Regions from separate parts of the Pseudalkalibacillus berkeleyi genome, predicted to be linked through region 1. Evidence: a T-box and tRNA genes for the amino acid it is inferred to sense, from the RefSeq annotation. Region 1 holds a T-box; the other holds one or more tRNA genes.

Evidence for each region. A T-box is a leader RNA that pairs with one kind of tRNA and senses whether it is charged. The one in region 1 lies ahead of glyQ (glycine--tRNA ligase subunit alpha), so its partner is inferred to be a tRNA-Gly.
Region 2: it has a tRNA-Gly gene. The T-box ahead of glyQ (glycine--tRNA ligase subunit alpha) is inferred to sense a tRNA for this amino acid. The anticodon was not compared.

The regions. Positions count from the first base shown of each region.
Region 1 covers NZ_JAKIJS010000001.1:1,786,053-1,797,705, forward strand. Annotated here, with positions in the region: gene L2716_RS09475 (acyl-CoA dehydrogenase) at 1-533, opposite strand, end outside; gene rpoD (RNA polymerase sigma factor RpoD) at 809-1,933, opposite strand; gene dnaG (DNA primase) at 1,965-3,779, opposite strand; gene L2716_RS09490 (YaiI/YqxD family protein) at 3,830-4,291, opposite strand; gene L2716_RS09495 (pyruvate, water dikinase regulatory protein) at 4,667-5,485, opposite strand; gene ccpN (transcriptional regulator CcpN) at 5,515-6,162, opposite strand; gene glyS (glycine--tRNA ligase subunit beta) at 6,335-8,416, opposite strand; gene glyQ (glycine--tRNA ligase subunit alpha) at 8,409-9,293, opposite strand; T-box leader at 9,370-9,549, opposite strand; gene recO (DNA repair protein RecO) at 9,600-10,343, opposite strand; gene L2716_RS09520 (YqzL family protein) at 10,377-10,526, opposite strand; gene era (GTPase Era) at 10,646-11,554, opposite strand; gene L2716_RS09530 (cytidine deaminase) at 11,547-11,653, opposite strand, start outside.
Region 2 covers NZ_JAKIJS010000001.1:569-9,019, reverse strand. Annotated here, with positions in the region: gene L2716_RS00125 (amidase domain-containing protein) at 1-474, opposite strand, end outside; gene L2716_RS00120 (methylated-DNA--[protein]-cysteine S-methyltransferase) at 894-1,427, opposite strand; gene queG (tRNA epoxyqueuosine(34) reductase QueG) at 1,485-2,630, opposite strand; gene L2716_RS00110 (ABC-ATPase domain-containing protein) at 2,839-4,545, opposite strand; gene L2716_RS00105 (B3/B4 domain-containing protein) at 4,625-5,290, shown strand; gene L2716_RS00100 (YqaE/Pmp3 family membrane protein) at 5,481-5,654, opposite strand; gene L2716_RS00095 (DUF421 domain-containing protein) at 5,724-6,446, opposite strand; tRNA gene L2716_RS00090 (tRNA-Leu) at 6,567-6,651, opposite strand; tRNA gene L2716_RS00085 (tRNA-Leu) at 6,681-6,769, opposite strand; tRNA gene L2716_RS00080 (tRNA-Cys) at 6,783-6,857, opposite strand; tRNA gene L2716_RS00075 (tRNA-Gly) at 6,922-6,996, opposite strand; tRNA gene L2716_RS00070 (tRNA-Gln) at 7,002-7,076, opposite strand; tRNA gene L2716_RS00065 (tRNA-His) at 7,086-7,161, opposite strand; tRNA gene L2716_RS00060 (tRNA-Trp) at 7,189-7,262, opposite strand; tRNA gene L2716_RS00055 (tRNA-Tyr) at 7,270-7,354, opposite strand; tRNA gene L2716_RS00050 (tRNA-Thr) at 7,444-7,519, opposite strand; tRNA gene L2716_RS00045 (tRNA-Phe) at 7,659-7,734, opposite strand; tRNA gene L2716_RS00040 (tRNA-Asp) at 7,739-7,814, opposite strand; tRNA gene L2716_RS00035 (tRNA-Met) at 8,048-8,124, opposite strand; tRNA gene L2716_RS00030 (tRNA-Val) at 8,142-8,217, opposite strand; tRNA gene L2716_RS00025 (tRNA-Glu) at 8,227-8,301, opposite strand; tRNA gene L2716_RS00020 (tRNA-Ser) at 8,328-8,420, opposite strand; tRNA gene L2716_RS00015 (tRNA-Asn) at 8,422-8,451, opposite strand, start outside.

The DNA.
Region 1 (11,653 bases):
TTACCTCCATCACGGTCAGTTATAGCAGTAAGTGCTAAATTCTTAGCATAGCTTGCATTTGTAATGAAACATTTACTTCCATTAATGACCCACTCATCACCGTCTTTGACAGCTGTTGTTTCAGTTCCACCCGCATCTGAGCCAGCGTTCGGTTCCGTGAGACCAAAAGCACCCATCGACTCACCCGTACAGATTGGCGTTAAATATTTTTGCTTTTGTTCCTCTGTACCGAACATATGTAGAGGTGCTCCACCTAAGGAAATATGTGCAGAATATGTAATACCTGCAGATCCACAAGCTCTACTTAATTCTTCTACCACAATTGCGAAGCTAACTGCATCTGCGCCCCCTCCGCCGTATTCTTCGGGGAATGGCAGTCCCATTAAACCTAATTCTCCTAGCTTTTTATAGATCTCAACTGGAAATCGCTTTTCCTTATCTCGTTGCTCTGCTCCTGGTGCAACTTCCTCATCAGCGAATTCACGAATCATCTTCCAAATCATTTTCTGCTCGTCTGTTAAATCGAAATTCATTTACTCCACTCCTGACTGTTATGTTAAATTTCTCTGTATACGCTTACATCAATTATACGTTTAAATGCAATAATTTTTCAACTGTTAAAAAAAGTGCGAAAATATCGTTTATTTTTTGTTAATATCCTAAATTTTTCCGAACTTGGTTTGCAAATGAAACAAAATATAAGTAAAATAAATAACAAGAAGCTGAAAATAGTTCTAAACAACCGTTCCAAAACTTTATAATCACATAAAAAAACACGGACCATAAATGATCCGTGTCTAAAGGTATACTATTCTAAGAAATCTTTTAACCGTTTGCTACGGCTTGGATGGCGAAGCTTACGAAGTGCTTTTGCTTCTATTTGACGAATTCGTTCACGGGTTACTCCGAACACTTTTCCTACTTCTTCAAGAGTGCGTGTTCGCCCGTCGTCTAATCCAAAGCGGAGTCGAAGAACATTCTCTTCTCGATCTGTTAATGTATCGAGTACATCTTCTAGCTGCTCTTTCAACAATTCATAAGCAGCTGCATCTGACGGCGCTAGAGCATCCTGGTCTTCGATGAAATCTCCAAGGTGTGAATCATCTTCTTCACCGATTGGCGTCTCAAGTGAAACGGGCTCTTGAGCAATTTTGAGAATTTCTCTAACCTTTTCTGGAGTAAGTTCCATTTCGTTTCCGATTTCTTCAGGAGTTGGTTCTCTACCGATATCTTGTAAAAGCTGTCGTTGTACACGAATAAGCTTATTAATCGTTTCAACCATGTGAACTGGAATACGAATTGTACGCGCTTGGTCAGCTATCGCACGAGTAATCGCCTGTCTAATCCACCATGTTGCATACGTACTGAATTTGTATCCTTTACGATAGTCAAATTTCTCTACCGCTTTAATTAATCCCATATTTCCTTCTTGAATCAAGTCTAAGAACAACATACCTCTACCTACATAACGCTTCGCAATACTGACTACGAGTCGTAAGTTAGCTTCAGCTAAACGACGTTTTGCTTCCTCATCACCTTGTTCGATCCTTTGAGCAAGACTTATTTCATCATCAGCGGATAATAAATCAACCCGACCAATTTCTTTCAAATACATACGGACTGGGTCATTGATTTTTACACCAGGAGGTACGCTTAAATCGTTTAAGTCAAACTCGTCATCCCCACTTTTAACTACCTCTTGAATGTTTGGGTCATCGCCTTCCTCATCTTCAACGATCTCAACACCTTGATCACCCAAATACTCATAAAATACATCCATTTGATCAGAATCTTGTTCAAATGGTGCAAGTTTATTAGTTATTTCATTATAAGTGAGAACGCCTCTTTTCTTTCCGAGTTCAACTAATTGTTCTTTTACTTGATCGATGGTCAATTCACCTTCCGCTTCTTGACGATTAGGTTTCTCAGCCATGCGATCCCCTCCTTCCATACTTCTAACTCTGTTACTGACTCTTTAATGCCTTCTTCAAGTTCACGATTTCCATCGCGATCCGTGCCGCTTCAACCATATCCTGCTCACGCTCTGCACGGTTCTTGTCTTTCTCTTTTTCTTGTATCTTAAGCAATTTAGGATATTTTTGAATTTGATGAACATAATCATATAATTCTTGATCTGAAATATCCTCATTGATCGTAAGCATTGCCAATTCTGTAACGACCTGTTTCAGTCGTTGATCATCCACTCTTTCTAGAAACAAACTAATATCAGGTGTGTGACCCTCAGCATAATAAGCATAGAGGTAGGCAGCAATCGCACTGTATTCATCAATGTTAAAAGCGCCACCAAGGAGTTCTTCGACCTTTTCTGCTATACTCACATCCTTTAGCATATGAGCTAATAATATTCGCTCCGCATTGTGGAATGCAGGTAAAAGGCGTGTAGATTGACCGATAAATTTCTTAGGGTTATTCTCCCTATTTCGACCAACATTATCCTTATTCCTCTTCTGATTTACAAATGCTTGATATTGTTGTTGCTTCAATGCATCTAAAGAGAGATTGAATTCCTCCGCTAACTGCCTTAAATAATGATCTCTTTCTACAGCTTTAGGGAGTTTTGCAATTTCATGTAATATCTCTTCGATATAGCGCATCCGTTCTCCTTCATCTTGAAGGTTTTTTCCTCTGCGCATGAATTGCATTTTAAATGCCATGACCGTTAAGCTTGCCCCTAATACATCCTGCTTAAAGCGTTCTCCGCCATAATTTTGGATATAGTCATCGGGGTCCAACCCTGGTGGCATTTGTGCGATCCTTACATTACAGTCCATTTTTTCAATATGTTCTGTAGCACGGAATGCAGCATTGATTCCAGCTTGATCAGAATCATAACAAATGACTACTGTATTAACATTTCGACTCAAAAGCTTCGCCTGATCTTGGGTTAATGAAGTCCCTAGGGTAGCTACCGCATTTGTGATGCCTGCCTTCCATGCTGCAATTACATCTACATAGCCTTCAAAGAGAATCGCCTTATCATCTTTTCTCATGTCTGGCCTTGCCATATGATACCCGTATAAAGTTTTACTTTTATGAAATATGCGTGTTTCGGGACTATTTAAGTATTTAGGTTCGCCATCCCCCATAATTCTTCCACCAAACGCAATGTTTTTCCCTTGTGTATCCCAAATAGGAAACATGATACGACTTCTGAACCGATCGTAGAATTTACGGTCAAATTCACGCTTAGCTAAAATGCCTGCTTCTTCCATCGTTTGAAGGGTAAAATTACGTTTTTGCAGAAAGGACGTCGCAAAATCCCATGATTCCGGAGCAAAACCGATTTGAAAATGGTCAATCATTTCATCGGTAAACCCTCGATTATATAGGTACTCTTTTGCTTTTTGCCCATATTCTGTATTTGTTAAACAATGATGATACAATCTGGCGAGTAATTCATGGCCTTCCTTCATGATTTCTTTTTCTTTTGTTGCATGATCATTTTGAGGTGAAGACGGTAATTGAGGTAGTTCAATATTCGTACGATCTGCTAAGTTCTTGATCGTCTCTATGAATGAAAAACCTTCAATTTCCATGAGAAAGGAAATTACGTTCCCACCCTTGCCACAGCCAAAACACCTATAGATCTGTTTTTCAGCAGATACAGAAAAGGATGGCGACTTCTCATCGTGGAAAGGGCAAAGCCCAAAGTAATTTCGTCCTTGCTTCTTAAGTTGGACATATTCTCCCACTATTTCTAAGATGTCATTTGATTTTTGAATCCGTTCAATTGTTTCTTCAGGAATACGAGTTCCCATTTTATCACCATTCTTTACTGATCTACCTTCTAAAAATCAAGATAAGGGAATTACTCTCCGATATCAGAGAATAATTGATTAAAGCTGTTACTAAACCTTTCCGCATCTTCTTCAGTAAATGGGGGTGGACCTTTCGTCCGATGTCCCGACCTTCGAAGTTTGCTTGAATAGTAACGAGATTGCAGCAATGATGGCATTTCTTCTTCACTGTAATGTTTCCCTCTAGGCGAGATCACATAAACCCCTTTTGATACGAGCAGGCTTGCTAAACCATGATCTTGAGTGATCACGACATTTCCCTTAATGGATTGGTTGACGATGTACATATCAACCGATTCAGGCTCTGCATCAACAAGGATCCACTCAGCATTTCGATATTGATCTGTGGCATGACTGTATGAAGCAATAAAAAAAACCTTGTACTCATAGAAATTCGAGATTTCAAGGATTGCCTTTTTTATTTGATTTGGACATGCATCTGCATCAACCAACACAATTCGAGTTTTCTTCATGTACTTGTATTTCTACATCCTCTCAATGATTCCTGCAAATTCATCAATGTTTTATATTTCAGAATATTGTCGTATTCTTAACCATAGTATGTCCAGAATAACAAGATTCATAACTTGTCTTCTAGGATTGCACACAATAGGATATTATAACGTATTTAGTTGTCATTGACCATTAAAAAGGGCTGCTTTTCTTTTTAATTCGACAAAAAATGCACATCTCCTTTATTTTAGGGTAGATATTTTTGTTTAACAAAAAATCTGCCTTTAATTGGTTCATATATTGATTTCGTCAACAAAATAGGAAAAGAAGGGGCTGACAACGTATTTTCTGTCAACCCCTTCAATTTATGTTGCTGTTATTTAATGTATGCTGAATTAATTTCTTTTTTTATGGATATTTAAAATATAATTTGCTGTTTCTTCCACAGCTTTGGTTGAGACATCTACCACTTTACAGTCTAATCGGTCAATGACATTATCAAAGTAGTTTAGTTCTTTTTTGATTCTGTCCATATTTGCGTAATTCGCATGATCATCTAGACCTAGAGCTTTTAATCTTTCCTTTCGAATATCATTTAGCTTTTCAGGACTAATTCTAAGACCATAGCATTTTGATTTCGAAACCTGAAACAATTCTTCTGGAGGCTCAACCTCAGGTACAATCGGAACATTCGCAACCTTAAGACGTTTCAAAGCAAGGTATTGAGAAAGTGGAGTTTTCGATGTTCTGGATACACCAACGAGTATAATATCTGCCTTCAAAATGCCTCTTGGATCTCTTCCATCATCATATTTAACGGCAAATTCTATCGCTTCTACTTTCCTGAAATACTCCTCATCAAGCTTATGAACAAGTCCAGGTTCATTCCTTGGTCCCTCTTTAAAGACAGATGCCATTTGGTTGATCATTGGTCCAACAATATCAACTGCTGGGACGCCTTCACTAGCTGCTTTTTCCATAAGATAGTCTTTTATTTCTGGTACAACTAACGTGTACCCAATGATGGCATGGTGATCCTTCGCTAATGCGACTACCTCATCAATTGTTGGTTTATCTTCAACGTATGGAACACGTCTAATTTCAATGTTTGTGGAGTTAAATTGACTAGATGCTGCTTTTACGACAAGCTCTGCAGTTTCGCCTACAGAGTCAGAAACTACATATACAATTGGACGTTGCTTTTGATCCGCCATAGCTACCTCCTTACTATTCAACTTAGTTATTATATGATGGCGTCTCCTGAGAAATCCACCAAAGCTTTTGTAATATTCGTCTTCGTAATTCTTCCAATTACTTCAAATGCATCCTCATCAGTTGAATTCTTAATAACTGGTAATGCATCAATTTGTTTATCAATGAGTTTCTCAGCTACTTCAACTAGCAAGTCTTCTTTAGAACAAACTGTGATGTTGGGCATTCTCGTCATAATAATACTAACAGGGATTGAATTTAAGTCTTGATTCCCCATACTTGCCCTGAGTAAGTCTTTTCTAGATAAAACACCAGCAAGCTTTGAGTGTTTATTTACAACAAACAATGTCCCTACATCTTCTAAGAACATCGTACAAATTGCATCGTATACCGTTGCATCTTCCTGAACGAGAACGGGCATAGATAAATACTCTTTCACTTGAATTTGTCGAATTTTTTCTGTTAATAGTTGTGCACTCGTTTTTCCAGTATAGAAATACCCTACTCTTGGACGTGCATCTAGATATCCTGACATTGTTAATATCGCAAGGTCTGGACGTAGTGTTGCTCTTGTTAGGTCTAAGCGGTCCGCAATCTGTTCACCAGTGATCGGTCCTAGATCCTTGACGATTTCTACAATCTTTTCTTGTCTCTTGTTAAGTTCTATTGGTAACACCACCTTATTGCCTATATGCTATACTCTTTAGGATACATTATATCCTATTTCGATGATCAATAGGAAATAAATCAGTTTGATTGTGTAATATTCATCCTATTAGTACAACATATATCGAAGAATGTGAAAACGAAGACCTCTTTGGTCTTCGTTCACTTAATTAGTTCAGGGATGTTCAGATTACTAATTGGTTGAAATCAGCAAAAGCTCTAATTACATTAGCCATTTGTTTCATTTGTGTTTGTCGATTGGCTCTTAAGTGATCTTCCTCGGCATTAACCATGGTATTTTCAAAATACTGATCAATTGCAGGTGGTAACTTCTTAAGCTTATTGTAAAGCATTTCTACATCATGACTCTGATGAATGCTTTGACACGCTTCATTTGCATCTAAATATAGTTCATAAAGCGCTTTTTCCTCGCTGTTTTCAAACAGTTCTGGTTGAACTTCTTCAGATGATTCAGATACATTTTTGGATATGTTAAGAATCCTTGTTAATGATTCATTCATTCCCTTAAATGATTCCTCTTGTAATGCATTTCCAAGAATTTCTGCACGTTTCACTAATAAATCTACCCGACCTATCTTTCCAGATAGTACCGCATCAATGACATCATAACGTACAGCTTGGTCCTGCAAGATGGTTTTCATTCGTATGTTGAAGAACTCAATCAGTTGGTGAAGGACCTTGTTTCGGTCATTTTTTAATTTTCCTGCTCGCTCATACTCATCTAATACTGCATTCAACAATTCTTCGACCGTTACTGGCCAACCTTTTTGCAATAGGATTTGTAATACTCCAGCAGCTTGTCGTCTTAGTGCATAAGGATCCTGTGAACCAGTTGGAATAATCCCAATACCAAAACATCCTACAATTGTGTCTAACTTATCTGAAACACTCAGTACCGAACCTACAACTGTTCCAGGTAAGTTGTCTCCAGAGTATCTTGGTTGATAATGCTCGTTAATAGCTGCAGCGATTAAATCATCTTCACCGAACATTTTCGCATACTTTTCACCCATAACACCTTGAAGTTCTGGGAATTCATAAACCATTTGAGTGACAAGATCGAACTTAGAAATGGTTGCAGCACGACGTATAGCCTCTTTCGACTCTTGATCAAGCTGTAATAAAGCACTTGTACGCTCTGCATGAGCACTAATGCGAGATACCTTATTTGCAATCGTTCCTAGTTCCTCATGAAAGACGATTGATTTAAGACGTTCTAAGTATGTGTCTATCGATTTCTTCTTGTCTTCATTATAAAAGAATTGTGCATCTTTAAGTCTTGCACGAAGAACTTTTTCATTTCCTTTCGCTACGTTTTGAAGGTTATTGTGATCTCCATTACGTACTGCCACGAAATAGGGTTGTAATTCTCCATCTTTATTCTGCACAGGGAAGTATCTCTGGTGCTCTCTCATGGAAGTGATTAAGACTTCAGATGGCAATTCAAGAAACTCTTCATCAAATTTTCCGTGCAGGGCAGTTGGGTACTCCACAAGATTATTTACTTCTTCTAACAAGCCATCATCTATTGGAATAATCCAACCTTCTTCTTCTTGAAGGTTATGCAGTTGATTTTGTATCGCTTCTTTTCGCTCATTTGAATCAGCAATGACAAATTGACCTAACAATTCGGTCGGATATTGTTCGGGGCTGTCAATTTCAATTTCTTCTCCTAGAAAACGATGTCCGAAAGTTTTGCGATCAGACTTTACTCCAGCTACTTCTAAATGCGGTACTTCTGATCCAAATAAGAATAAGATCCATTTAATTGGTCTTACAAATTTGAATTCTTGATCACTCCACCTCATGTTTTTCGGAAAATGAAGGTTTTGGATGACTTGATCTAGTTGAGGAAGTATTTCCATTGTTGAAACACCAGATGTATGCTTATTCGCAAATACATACTCAGTGTTTTTCACTTCTTTAAAATACATATCCTCCGGGCTTACCCCTTGCCCTCTAGCAAATCCAAGAGCAGCCTTCGACCAATTTCCGTTTTCGTCGAGGGCGATCTTTCGAGCCGGACCTCTAAGCTCTTCAGCTTTATCTTCTTGTTGTTCTGAAACCTCTGTTACTTTTACCGCCAAACGACGTGGTGTTGAATAGGGGATGACTTCACCAAATGGGACACGATTTTCGGTAAACCATCCAGCAATCTTATCAGAAAGTTGATACATTGCATCCGTAACAAATCTTGCCGGCATTTCTTCTAATCCAATTTCTAACAAGATATCTTGCTTACTCATGATTATTCGCCCCCTTTAGCATAGGAAATCCTAGTTGCTCTCTTTGTTCGTAATATGCTTTCGCACACTTCCTGGCGAGTTTCCTTACACGCCCGATATAACCTGTTCTTTCCGTTACTGAAATATCTCCTTTTGCATCCAATTGGTTGAATACGTGTGAACATTTCAGGACATAGTCATATCCTGGAAAGACAAGTTGCTCATCGATCGCACGTTCTGCTTCTTTTTCATAAATGTTAAACAAGTTAAATAGCATTTCTGAGTCAGACACTTCAAACGTATATTTAGAGTGCTCATACTCCGATTGGAAATAAAGGTCATGGTAGGTAATACCTGAATGCCATTCCAGATCAAAGACATTCTCCTTATCCTGTATGTAAGACGCAAGTCTCTCAATTCCATAAGTAATCTCGACAGAAACGGGTTTCGCTTCTAATCCCCCTACTTGCTGGAAATACGTAAACTGCGTGATTTCCATACCATCCAACCAAACTTCCCATCCCAATCCTGATGCAGATAGTGTTGGCGCTTCCCAGTTATCCTCAACAAAACGAATGTCATGCTCTAAAGGATCTATACCAATTTCCTTTAAACTTTCAAGGTATAGCTCTTGAATATTATCTGGTGATGGTTTCATGACTACTTGAAACTGATGGTGTTGATATAAACGATTTGGGTTTTCACCATAACGTCCATCAACAGGTCTTCTTGATGGTTCAACATACGCGACGTTCCATGGCTCAGGACCTATGCTCCGCAAAAAGGTCATCGGGTTCATAGTGCCTGCACCTTTCTCAACGTCATAGGCTTGCATGACAAAGCACCCTTGGTCTGACCAATAACGCTGTAATGTAAGAATCATGTCTTGTAAATTCATAACGCACCTCCGAATTTCATTTTTTCAGGTTTGATTTGGAAATAGAAAAAACTCTCGTTCCTATGTCCAAATCAGACATAGGGACGAGAGTTTACCCGCGGTTCCACCCTATTTGTCTTTAATCCGTCATGAATCAAAGACCACTTTATTAAAATGCTCCAGAGCGCCATTCCTTACTTCTCATTCCCTAGCTCACACGATCCTAGGGTCGCTATAAATGAGGGGCGTAAGTACTCCTCTCTATCAACGCATAAGTTTACGTATTGTTGAAAGTATCATAATCGTTTTCAAATTGTTTGTCAACTTCTACTCAAATGCTTGGATTTGATCTAAAAATCGTTTCGACTTTAAACGAATCCCTGAGTATTCATCTATATATGTTGTTAAAATTTGAGCGATCATCTCTTTCGTTTCCTTTTTTACTGATACATTTCCTAGTCGAGAAAGATCAATATGATAAAAAAGATTTAGAAGCCTAGCTGTTTGTGAGCTTAGTGCCACTGCTCTTTCATCTGAAAAGCGACATTGTCCGCATAAAAAACCACCTTCAGAAATCGAAAAGGAAAAATCACCTTCTTTACGTCCACAAAGTACACATCGATCAACTTGTGGTCCGATTCCGGCAAGCCTGAGCATTTTCATTTCAAAGATTGCCTTTAATACATCTGGGTCAATATCTTCCTCTAAATAAGTTAAAGAAAGGGATAGAAACTCAAATAATGCTGGGGAAGGTTTATGCTCATCCGTCACTTTATCAAGTAACTCTACCATGTATGCCGCATAAGCAGTTTTAATAATATCTTGTTTAATACCTCGAAACGTGTTGATGATTTCGCCTTGGCTTAGACTGCCTAGACCGCTTCCCTTTTGAATCAGAAAGTGAGCATGTGTGAAAAGTTGGGAAACAGAAGAGAGGCGACTTTTCGTTTTCTTCGCCCCTCTTGCCATCATACCCAATTTGCCAAAATCCTTTGTATAAACAGTCAATACTTTGTTCGATTCACCATAATCCGAAGTACGGATCACAATCGCTTCTGTTTTGATCAACATCTCCATCACCGCCAAATTTCAGTGTAGGAGTAATCAAAGCTCTGTTTCTATAAAATCGCTTTTCCTTTCTTCCACATTTAACAGGTTGTCCGATAACTCGTGGTCAGCCTCTAATTCCTTCCACAATAAATACGTATCAATGTCGCCTGTTTCGCAAAACAATTTCCAGGTAAAGTCCCTCATGGAATATCTCCACCTTTCGAAAGAAAAATTAGCAATCCTTAAGATTAGAATAACCTTGATTACACGATTTCATGTTATGGAATTTTTGACAATTTCACCGTTCCACCAATTCTAGTCCCTTAATAAGTATCTTCGCTAAATCCTAAATCCTTTAAGTTAAAGGGACGATTTCTCCAATCCTTTTGTACCTTCACCCAAAGTTCGAGATACACTTTCGACCCAAGAAGATGTTCGATATCCTGCCGAGCACGTGAACCGATCTTTTTAAGCATGCCGCCTTGCTTTCCAATCAAGATTCCTTTTTGTGATGAGCGTTCAACGACAATCGTCGCTTGGATATCAACCATGTTACCACTATCTCGTTGCTTCATCTGATCAATCACAACTGCAACAGAATGAGGCACTTCCTCATGTGTAAGATGGAGCACCTTCTCACGGATTAATTCAGCTACAACAAACCGCTCTGGGTGATCTGTTACTTGATCCGCAGGATAATACTGTGGTCCTTCTTCTAAGTAGTTCTTAATTTGATCCATCATTGTTGTCACGTTATTTCCATTCAATGCCGAAATCGGAATCACTTCCGCAAAATCAACCTTTTCACGGTACTGTTCAATGATAGGTAAAAGTTCATCAGGATGCACTTTGTCAATCTTATTTATGACTAAGAAGACTGGGCTATGGACATTTTGAAGTCGGTCCATAATAAATTGATCTCCTCGACCAAATCCTTCTTCAGCATTAATGACAAATAAAATGATGTCGACTTCATTGAGTGTATCTTGTGCGATCCTTGTCATGAAGTCCCCTAATTTATGTTTAGGTTTATGAATACCTGGTGTATCGATAAACACAACTTGTTCCTCGTTCGTTGTATACACACCATGAATCTTATTCCTAGTCGTCTGAGCCTTATCGCTCATAATAGCGATTTTCTGCCCAAGTATGTGATTGATTAATGTGGATTTTCCAACGTTCGGTCTTCCGATTATTGAAACAAACCCTGATTTAAAACCTTCTTTATTCATTTAAGTCCTCCGGAGAAAATGCACCAGGAAGCAATTCACTTACTTTAAGCTCCTGGAAATCACCATTTAAATTTGTTAAATAGACTGGCATAGATGGAT
Region 2 (8,451 bases), 1.8 Mb from region 1:
ATAGACAGGATTATGCGAATTCCACCAACGCTCCGCATATTTAACGGCCTCCAGCCTGTTATAACGATAACGAGGCATCGGAACAACCTCTTCATCCCTCTCTCTTTCAGGTAGATTGATTCCAGTGAATCCTTCCGTTATTGCAGACTCATCTTTAATAATCTCGTTTTCTTTAATCGTTGCTTTTCTCTTTTCGAGACACTCTTCCACATAAAATTTCAACGTCTGCTTGATTAAGTAAGAACGTTGAATCCAATAAGTGATGATCTCTTTATCCGCTTCTGTCGTTCGATCAACAATCTTCGCTTTTACTTGAGCATTAACAATGACCGCATTCCGATCTTTCATGCTTCTTGCTCTACGTATAATAGCATTGCTTTCCGGTGTAGTTATTCGTTTGTCACCTGTGATATCGGTCGTGTAGGAGGCATTGTGTTCTTCTATATATTGCTGTAGTATTGTGAGCCAATCCATTCAACAACCCCCTCCCTCATTCTCCTTCCATATTTATGTTATGAACATAAAAAAAGAACTCAAAGAGGCGTTCAAAAAGACAAGGATTCAAAGGGAGTTACTCTCGTGACTGACGAGTGGGAATTCTAGATAAATTCGTATTTTTCTAGATACTTTTGCGTAATTCTAAATAAACCTCGTTTTTTCTAGATAATATTGTATTTTTCTAGATAAACGCTATATTCTCATTTAGGAAGCGATCATAAACATAGAAAAAGTTAAAAAAATTACTCAAAAAGGAAAAAACACCGCGATATGCGATGTTTTCGATCGGAAAATATCATTTCGTACGCCAAAGTGCTTACTTCCGAATGCTCTGTACAATTTGAGCACTGTAGATGATGCTATGATTTAGCTCTAATATTTATGGAATTGTGGCATCACAAACAAATTTTAGTCTGTTGTTGTTCTAAATTTAATAATACTTCCTTCTTATCAAGTCCACCGCCATATCCGACCAAGGCACCGTTACTACCAATCACACGGTGACATGGAATGACAATCGGAACCGGATTTTTATTATTCGCATTCCCAATAGCCCTTACAGCCTTGGGTGAGCCAATCATTGTTGCAACATCCTTATACGAATACGTTTCGCCATAAGGAATATTACTAAGTCCCTCCCACACTTGTTTCTGAAAAGGTGTTCCGAAAAGATCAAGTGGAAGATCAAAAGATTTACGCTCCCGGGCAAAGTATTCGTTAATCTGCTTTCCAATCGGCTCAACCGCACTTTGATTAAAAACTAAATCAGTCTTTAATCCAAGCTTCTTCAACCAAGCTTTGATCAACGGAAAATGTTCCTCAGCAGATCCGAATTGTATTCGACATAAACCTTTTTCAGTTTTGAGTATTGTAAGGGGACCAACAGGACTTTCTATTTCCCCGTATTGTATATTAAGTGTCGTCTCCATTTTATCCCTTCTTTAACCCTTTTGCATTATCATACTTAACGTATATATATAAAACCATTACGATATAGCTTGATTTTCCACCATTTTAAGGCTTCTATTTATTTCATCTAGTACATCTTTGTCCTTTTCTCTCTCTTTCGCCTGTTTAAGCGCATTTTCTGCTTGGCTACCCTTTATTTTACCGAGTGCCCAAGCCGCTGTCCCACGAATGACCGGACGTGGATCTTCCGTTAAGACATAGATTAATTCAGGTAAAGCTGTTTCGTCTTTAAAGTTTCCTAAAGCAATAATCGCGTTTCTCTGGATAGGCTTTTTCCCTCTCCAAGAACCTGAAACAGGACCGAACTTTTCTTTAAACTCGCGATTTCTAATGGTTAGAAGTGGTTTGAGTTTCGGTTTTGCAAGTTCAGGATCTGGCTCCATTTCAGCATGATGATGAAAATCCATCCCTTTGTTTTCAGGACACACTTGTTGGCATGTATCACAGCCATATAGACGATTTCCAAGCTTTTCTCTATATTGTTCAGGTAAAAAGCCTTTTGTCTGTGTTAAAAAGGCAATACATTTATTAGAGTCTAACTGCCCCCCTGTAACTAGTGCTCCTGTTGGACAGGCATCCACACACTTGTTACAAGTCCCACATTGATCTGAAATCGGTTGATCAGGGGGAAAAGGGATTGTTGTAATCAATTCGCCTAAGTAAACGTAGGAGCCAAACTCAGGTGTTATGGTTGCGCAATTTTTGCCGCTCCAGCCAATCCCTGCCCGTTCTGCGACTGCACGATCAGATAGTTCACCTGTATCCACCATAGAAACGACCTTCGCTTCTGGATCCAGCTCAAGGATATATTGTTGCAGTTTGTTCATGCGTTCCCGTAATACATCATGATAGTCTCTCCCCCATGATGCACGACAGAAAATTCCCCGACGGTCTTCCTTCGTGCTTCTAGGCGCATCTTTCATTTTGGATGGGTAAGCAAGCGCGATTGATATAATCGATCGTGCTTTTGGCAATAATAACTCCGGCTCCGTTCGCTTTTCGATGTCAGCCTCTTCAAAGCCTGATTGAAAACCGAGTTCTTGTTGTGTGCGTAAACGTTCTTTCAACTCTACGAACGGGTCGGCAGTCGTAAATCCAATTTTATCAATGCCAATTGATTTACTATATGCAACTACTTTTTCTTTTAACTGGGCACCTGTCACCGTTTGACCCCCTTTCTTTAAAAAGCTTTTAATTGATCTTATTGACTTCTTCTAAATTCACTCCATTTCCGTGGCCGATCCGCAGGACAAGGAATGCTTTGGAAGCGATACAACGCACGAAGAAAATGCGAATTTCATTTTCGAGGAGTGTCGCAAATTTCTATGAAAATCAATAAATAAGTTATCCCATCAATACATACAGTGTTTTTTACTGTTCTATCTTTAACGTCCGTAATCGGTTCAATGCTGAAGCTAATTCTAACATACGGGGCCGCGCCAAGTCACCAGGATGCTGGTTAGGAAATTCTGTAAATGAAGCAAGGCCCTTCTCGTTTAGTTGCAATATGACGCGATCAAGCAATTCATCGATTGAAAGGGATCCAAGCCATTTGTTTTTCTCTATGAAATGAATGATTTCAGCTATAGCTCTCGTCTGACTCGCATCAACTAATTGTTCGACAAAATCCAATTTGAGATCAGTCGTACCATACTGGATTGTGTGAAGTCCTCTAGCAGCAACTTTTGATCGCTTACCTTTTCTGCTATCCAGGCTACTTACTTGCGGTTTTCTTGTCTGAATCGTTCCAAATAAATTCCCGCCTTCCCTTTCTCTATGGGTCTTGGATTTCCTAGCGATATCTTTTGCTTCACATGTCACGTCCCATGGACGATATTGATCCATTAAAATCACCGTATCAGCCACATCAAAATAATCTCCCGAACCGCCCATCACAAGAACCGTAGACACATCATGCTCTTCGTGAAGTTGCTTCACTTTATCAATAAATGGCGTAATCGGCTCTTTTTCCTTTGCAACGAGTTGTTGCATTCGCTCATCACGAATCATAAAGTTCGTTGCGCTTGTATCTTCATCAATCAACAACGTACTCGCTCTAGCCTCAAGCGACTCTATAATCGTAGCTGCCTGAGATGTACTCCCACTAGCATCTTCAGATGTGAAGTTTTTGGTTGCCTTACCAAATGGAAGGTTCTGAATGAACGGTGATATGTCCACGTTCGTAATTTTTCTTCCATCTTCGGAACGTATTTTCATAGCTTGAGGATCGGTTAGCACGAATTCTCTTCCATCCCCACTAATATGATTATAGACGCCTCGTTCAACCGCCTCTAGAACCGTACTCTTTCCGTGATAACCGCCACCAACAATTAACGTGATGCCTTTTTGAATGCCCATTCCTTTTAAAGGTTCCTGTCTATGTGGGACTGGAATTGAAATAGTAAGTGACTGAGGTGCTTCAAATGCGACTACATCACGCGATTTGAGTGGCCGGTCACTGATTCCACTTTCCCTCGGAAGAACAGAACCATTCCCAATGAAAGTAATAAGGTTATTCTCTTTCATATAATCACGAATCGCATCTTGCTGATCACACAATTCAACTGCTTCTACTAATGTCTTTTCTTTCATCGAAAATATCGAGTCTTGTAAAATTTGAGGGATAATCGTCAATAACATCTTCTCTGCTTGCTTCCCTAGCACTTTTCTCCCTTGAGCAGGTAGTCCAACAGAAAGACAAATAATCACTGATTTTTCCGTTAGCTGGACAGCTGTGCGTTGGAGTACTTCCTGAGCCGGTCGATCAATAGAAATCACTCCACTTTTACCTGATCCTCCAGCCCGTGCGTCTATGTGACGGATTGCATTTGCAACACTTCTCGCAACTGTATCCTCTATTCTGATTTTACGAGTGTCTGTCGATTCCCAATCTTGCTTTAATATCGTCCTTGATTTTGGTACTTCTAGTCGGATTTTTGATGGTGAAGCAAAGGGATCTCCCTGTATATAATCTAAATGTAGTGAAAAGTCATGGAAACTGTACTGTCCACGAATGTCTTTATACGCTTTATATCCCTTACCATCTATACGCTTTAGAATATCTCTTAGCTTATTCATGTACACAAGCACTCCTTTTTCTGTTGCAAAATCTATTATGGTACACTAAGAAAAAATACATATCATTGAGGTGACATGGATGAACATCACCATTTCAGAAAAACTTAAACAAATGGTTCCTGAATTCAAGGTTGGAACCATTCATTATCATGATATCACTGTAGCCGAGCCACCTAAAATGTTAGCAGGAAGATTACAGTTATTTCAAGAATCCTTAATGCTCGATGCAGATGACCAACCCATTTCAGAAATCCAACCCATCCAAGAGTGGCGACAAATTTTCAAGAAAGTCGGTACAGATCCATCAAGATACAGACCATCTTCAGAAGCTTTGCTTCGCCGTGTCTATAAAGGCTCACAACTAGGTTCAATCCATTCTGCGGTGGATACAAACAACTTTTTCTCATTGCAGTATCAAATACCACTCGGAATATATGACGTCTCTAAGCTATCAGGAGACGTTCTAGTGGACATAGGCACACAAGAGGACTCGTACGAAGGAATCAATGGCCGAGAGCTGGATATGAGCGGAAAGATCCTTACAAAGGATGATAAAGGTGCATTCGGCAGTCCTATCGTAGATTCTAAACGTTCGATGGTTACTGAAGAGACGAAGCATGCGCTTCATGTTGTTTATTTTCAGCCATCCTTACCTGATGAAGAGGCGAATGAAATGCTACATGCGATTGGAAAGATGTTTATTCAAGTTCATGGAGGCTCATCAGAATATAAAATCATCAAGTAAAGAAAACTTGGCAAAACCAAGCCTTGGCGCAATGTGAGCCTTAATCTGAAAATTTATACTTAACGTATAAAAATAAAAACGCAACACTTCGTTTCTTTAAACGAAGCACTGCGTTAATCAAGTTTCTATCATTATAAGTCGAGCGTTCAAAAATTATGTACTCAAAACCTCCAAAATGGAGGTTTTTTTATTACGCTATGCTCCCTTTACTAACAGAACCTTTCTGGTGAATAACGAAAAACGCATGAATTACACCTGGCAGCCAACCAATGAGCGTCAAGACTATATTAATCAACGTTTGTGTTTTACTACCAGAAAATAGAACTGCAAGAGGTGGAAGTAAAAGTGCTAATAAATACATCATGTTTGTTTCTTCCTCCTTTGTTATCTGTACTTTAGATATACCCTTGTATATTTGAAACGAAACGTTTGATCAATGATAGATTGGCGGAGCACTTTTTGCATTTAGTGATTTCAATGACACGTGTAAATTCTTCTGTTCATCAACCGACGCGAAAAACACATCATCATAATCTGTAATTCCAAGGTCTTCAAGTTTTAACCTTAACCACTTCTCATTGACCGAAACGGCATTTAACACGTCATGATACAACTTACCTTCAACAATTAACGGGTAAGCTAGATCAACATAGGGCTTATTGAGTTTTAAATCCTCTATGGTGACTGGAGATTTCTCAGGTTTTCTCAGTACTGTCAATTGTCCATTCGCTTCAATGATACCTAGCTTCACGTGTGTGATATCAAACACATCCTTCTCTCGTAACATAAGAAGGATATTGTCGATGGAATATTGCATATTTTTAAGGTTTTCAATAATGAACGATCCATCTTGAATGACGACTGTAGGTTCAAACGTAACTAGCTTACCGAACTTCCGATTCTTAATCTTCCATATGGCAACAAGTTTCTGAAGGAGGCCTATCAAAATAATCGCTGCAATGGTATGAATATGTACGACGTCAGGCTCTGCAATATCCGCACCGACAACAGACCCTAATGTTAACAAAATCAATAAATCAAAAACAGGAAGCTCACCTATGGACCTTTTTCCCATGAACAAAGCAACCACTAAGAGTAAGGGAAGAATGGTGACGACTCTTCCGAGTAGGATGAGTAGATCTTTTGCTAACTCCAACTTTGATCCCTCCATTATTTCTATCAAACAACAATGCAGGTTTAGGATTACACAAAAACAAGAATGTATGTACAACAAAAAAGACATCCACAAAAGTGAATGTCTAAATATCTTATGTAATGGTACCGGTGGTCGGGGTCGAACCGACACTCCGTGAGGAACACGATTTTGAGTCGTGCGCGTCTGCCAATTCCGCCACACCGGCATTTTGGTACTACTATAAAAGAAAATGTATGGTGCCGAGGGCCGGACTTGAACCGGCACGGTAATCACTTACCGCAGGATTTTAAGTCCTGTGTGTCTGCCAATTCCACCACCCCGGCTGGGTAGTTTAAATGGAGGCGGCACCCGGATTCGAACCGGGGGATAAGGGTTTTGCAGACCCGTGCCTTACCACTTGGCTATGCCGCCGTACTCTATCTTATGCGTGCACTAAAATTTGGAGTACCACTTTCGGCAGTTCTAATTATAAAAATGGAGCGGAAGACGAGATTCGAACTCGCGACCCCCACCTTGGCAAGGTGGTGTTCTACCACTGAACTACTTCCGCTTAAATGGCTGGGCTAGCTGGATTCGAACCAACGCATGACGGAATCAAAATCCGTTGCCTTACCGCTTGGCTATAGCCCAATATTTAGATGGGGCGGCTGATGGGAATTGAACCCACGAATGCCGGAATCACAATCCGGTGCGTTAACCACTTCGCCACAACCGCCATAAAAATCTTACTTCTAATGTTTAATGGCAGGGGTAGTAGGAATCGAACCCACACTGGAGGTTTTGGAGACCTCTGTTCTACCGTTAAACTATACCCCTATCTCAATGGTGGAGGGGGACGGATTCGAACCGCCGAACCCGGAGGGAGCGGATTTACAGTCCGCCGCGTTTAGCCACTTCGCTACCCCTCCAAAGAGACAATTAATATTTTAGTACAGATTTAGTTTTGTTTCAAGCCCTAATTTCAGGTTTTAAAACCAATCTCTTCCTAAAAGATCAATGGTGCTGGCCAGAGGACTTGAACCCCCAACCTACTGATTACAAGTCAGTTGCTCTACCAATTGAGCTAGGCCAGCGTTGTTATAAGAAGTATATCCATTTGTGTCTCTTCCTCTACATGTGTTGCTATGATGCTTGCTGCGTCGAGACAAGTCGCAGCTAAATCCTAGAGGATATGCTCCTTGCTCTACCAATTGAGCTAGGCCAGCATAAAAATGGTGGCTCGAGACGGAATCGAACCGCCGACACGAGGATTTTCAGTCCTCTGCTCTACCGACTGAGCTATCGAGCCAAGATGGCGGACCCGACCGGATTTGAACCGGCGATCTCCTGCGTGACAGGCAGGCATGTTAACCCCTACACCACGGGTCCATCTTGAAAGTTAATTTGGTTGCACCCTTCCGGGTACTCCATATGTTCATTGAGCAAGATGTAATCTCGACGTAGTACAATGAACTTAAATTGGTTGCACCTAAAGGTACTACGGTCTAAAACTAGCTACGATGTTTGATCGACGTAGTAAGTTTTAAATTGGTTGCACCCTCACGGGTACTCCAGATATTCATTGATAGAATGTCGATTCGACGTTGTTCAATGAATTATTTTGGTTGCGGGGATAGGATTTGAACCTATGACCTTCGGGTTATGAGCCCGACGAGCTACCAGACTGCTCCACCCCGCGACGGTATAAAGTATAAATGGTGGAGGATGACGGGTTCGAACCGCCGACCCCCTGCTTGTAAGGCAGGTGCTCTCCCAGCTGAGCTAATCCTCCGATATGAAATGGTGACCCCTACGGGATTCGAACCCGTGTTACCGCCGTGAAAGGGCGGTGTCTTAACCACTTGACCAAGGGGCCGATATAAGTTATGTAAAGCTGTGTTATGGCGGAGAGCGAGGGATTCGAACCCTCGGTACGGGTTTAAACCGCACACACGATTTCCAATCGTGCTCCTTCGACCTCTCGGACAGCTCTCCATGGCTCCACAGGCAGGACTCGAACCTGCGA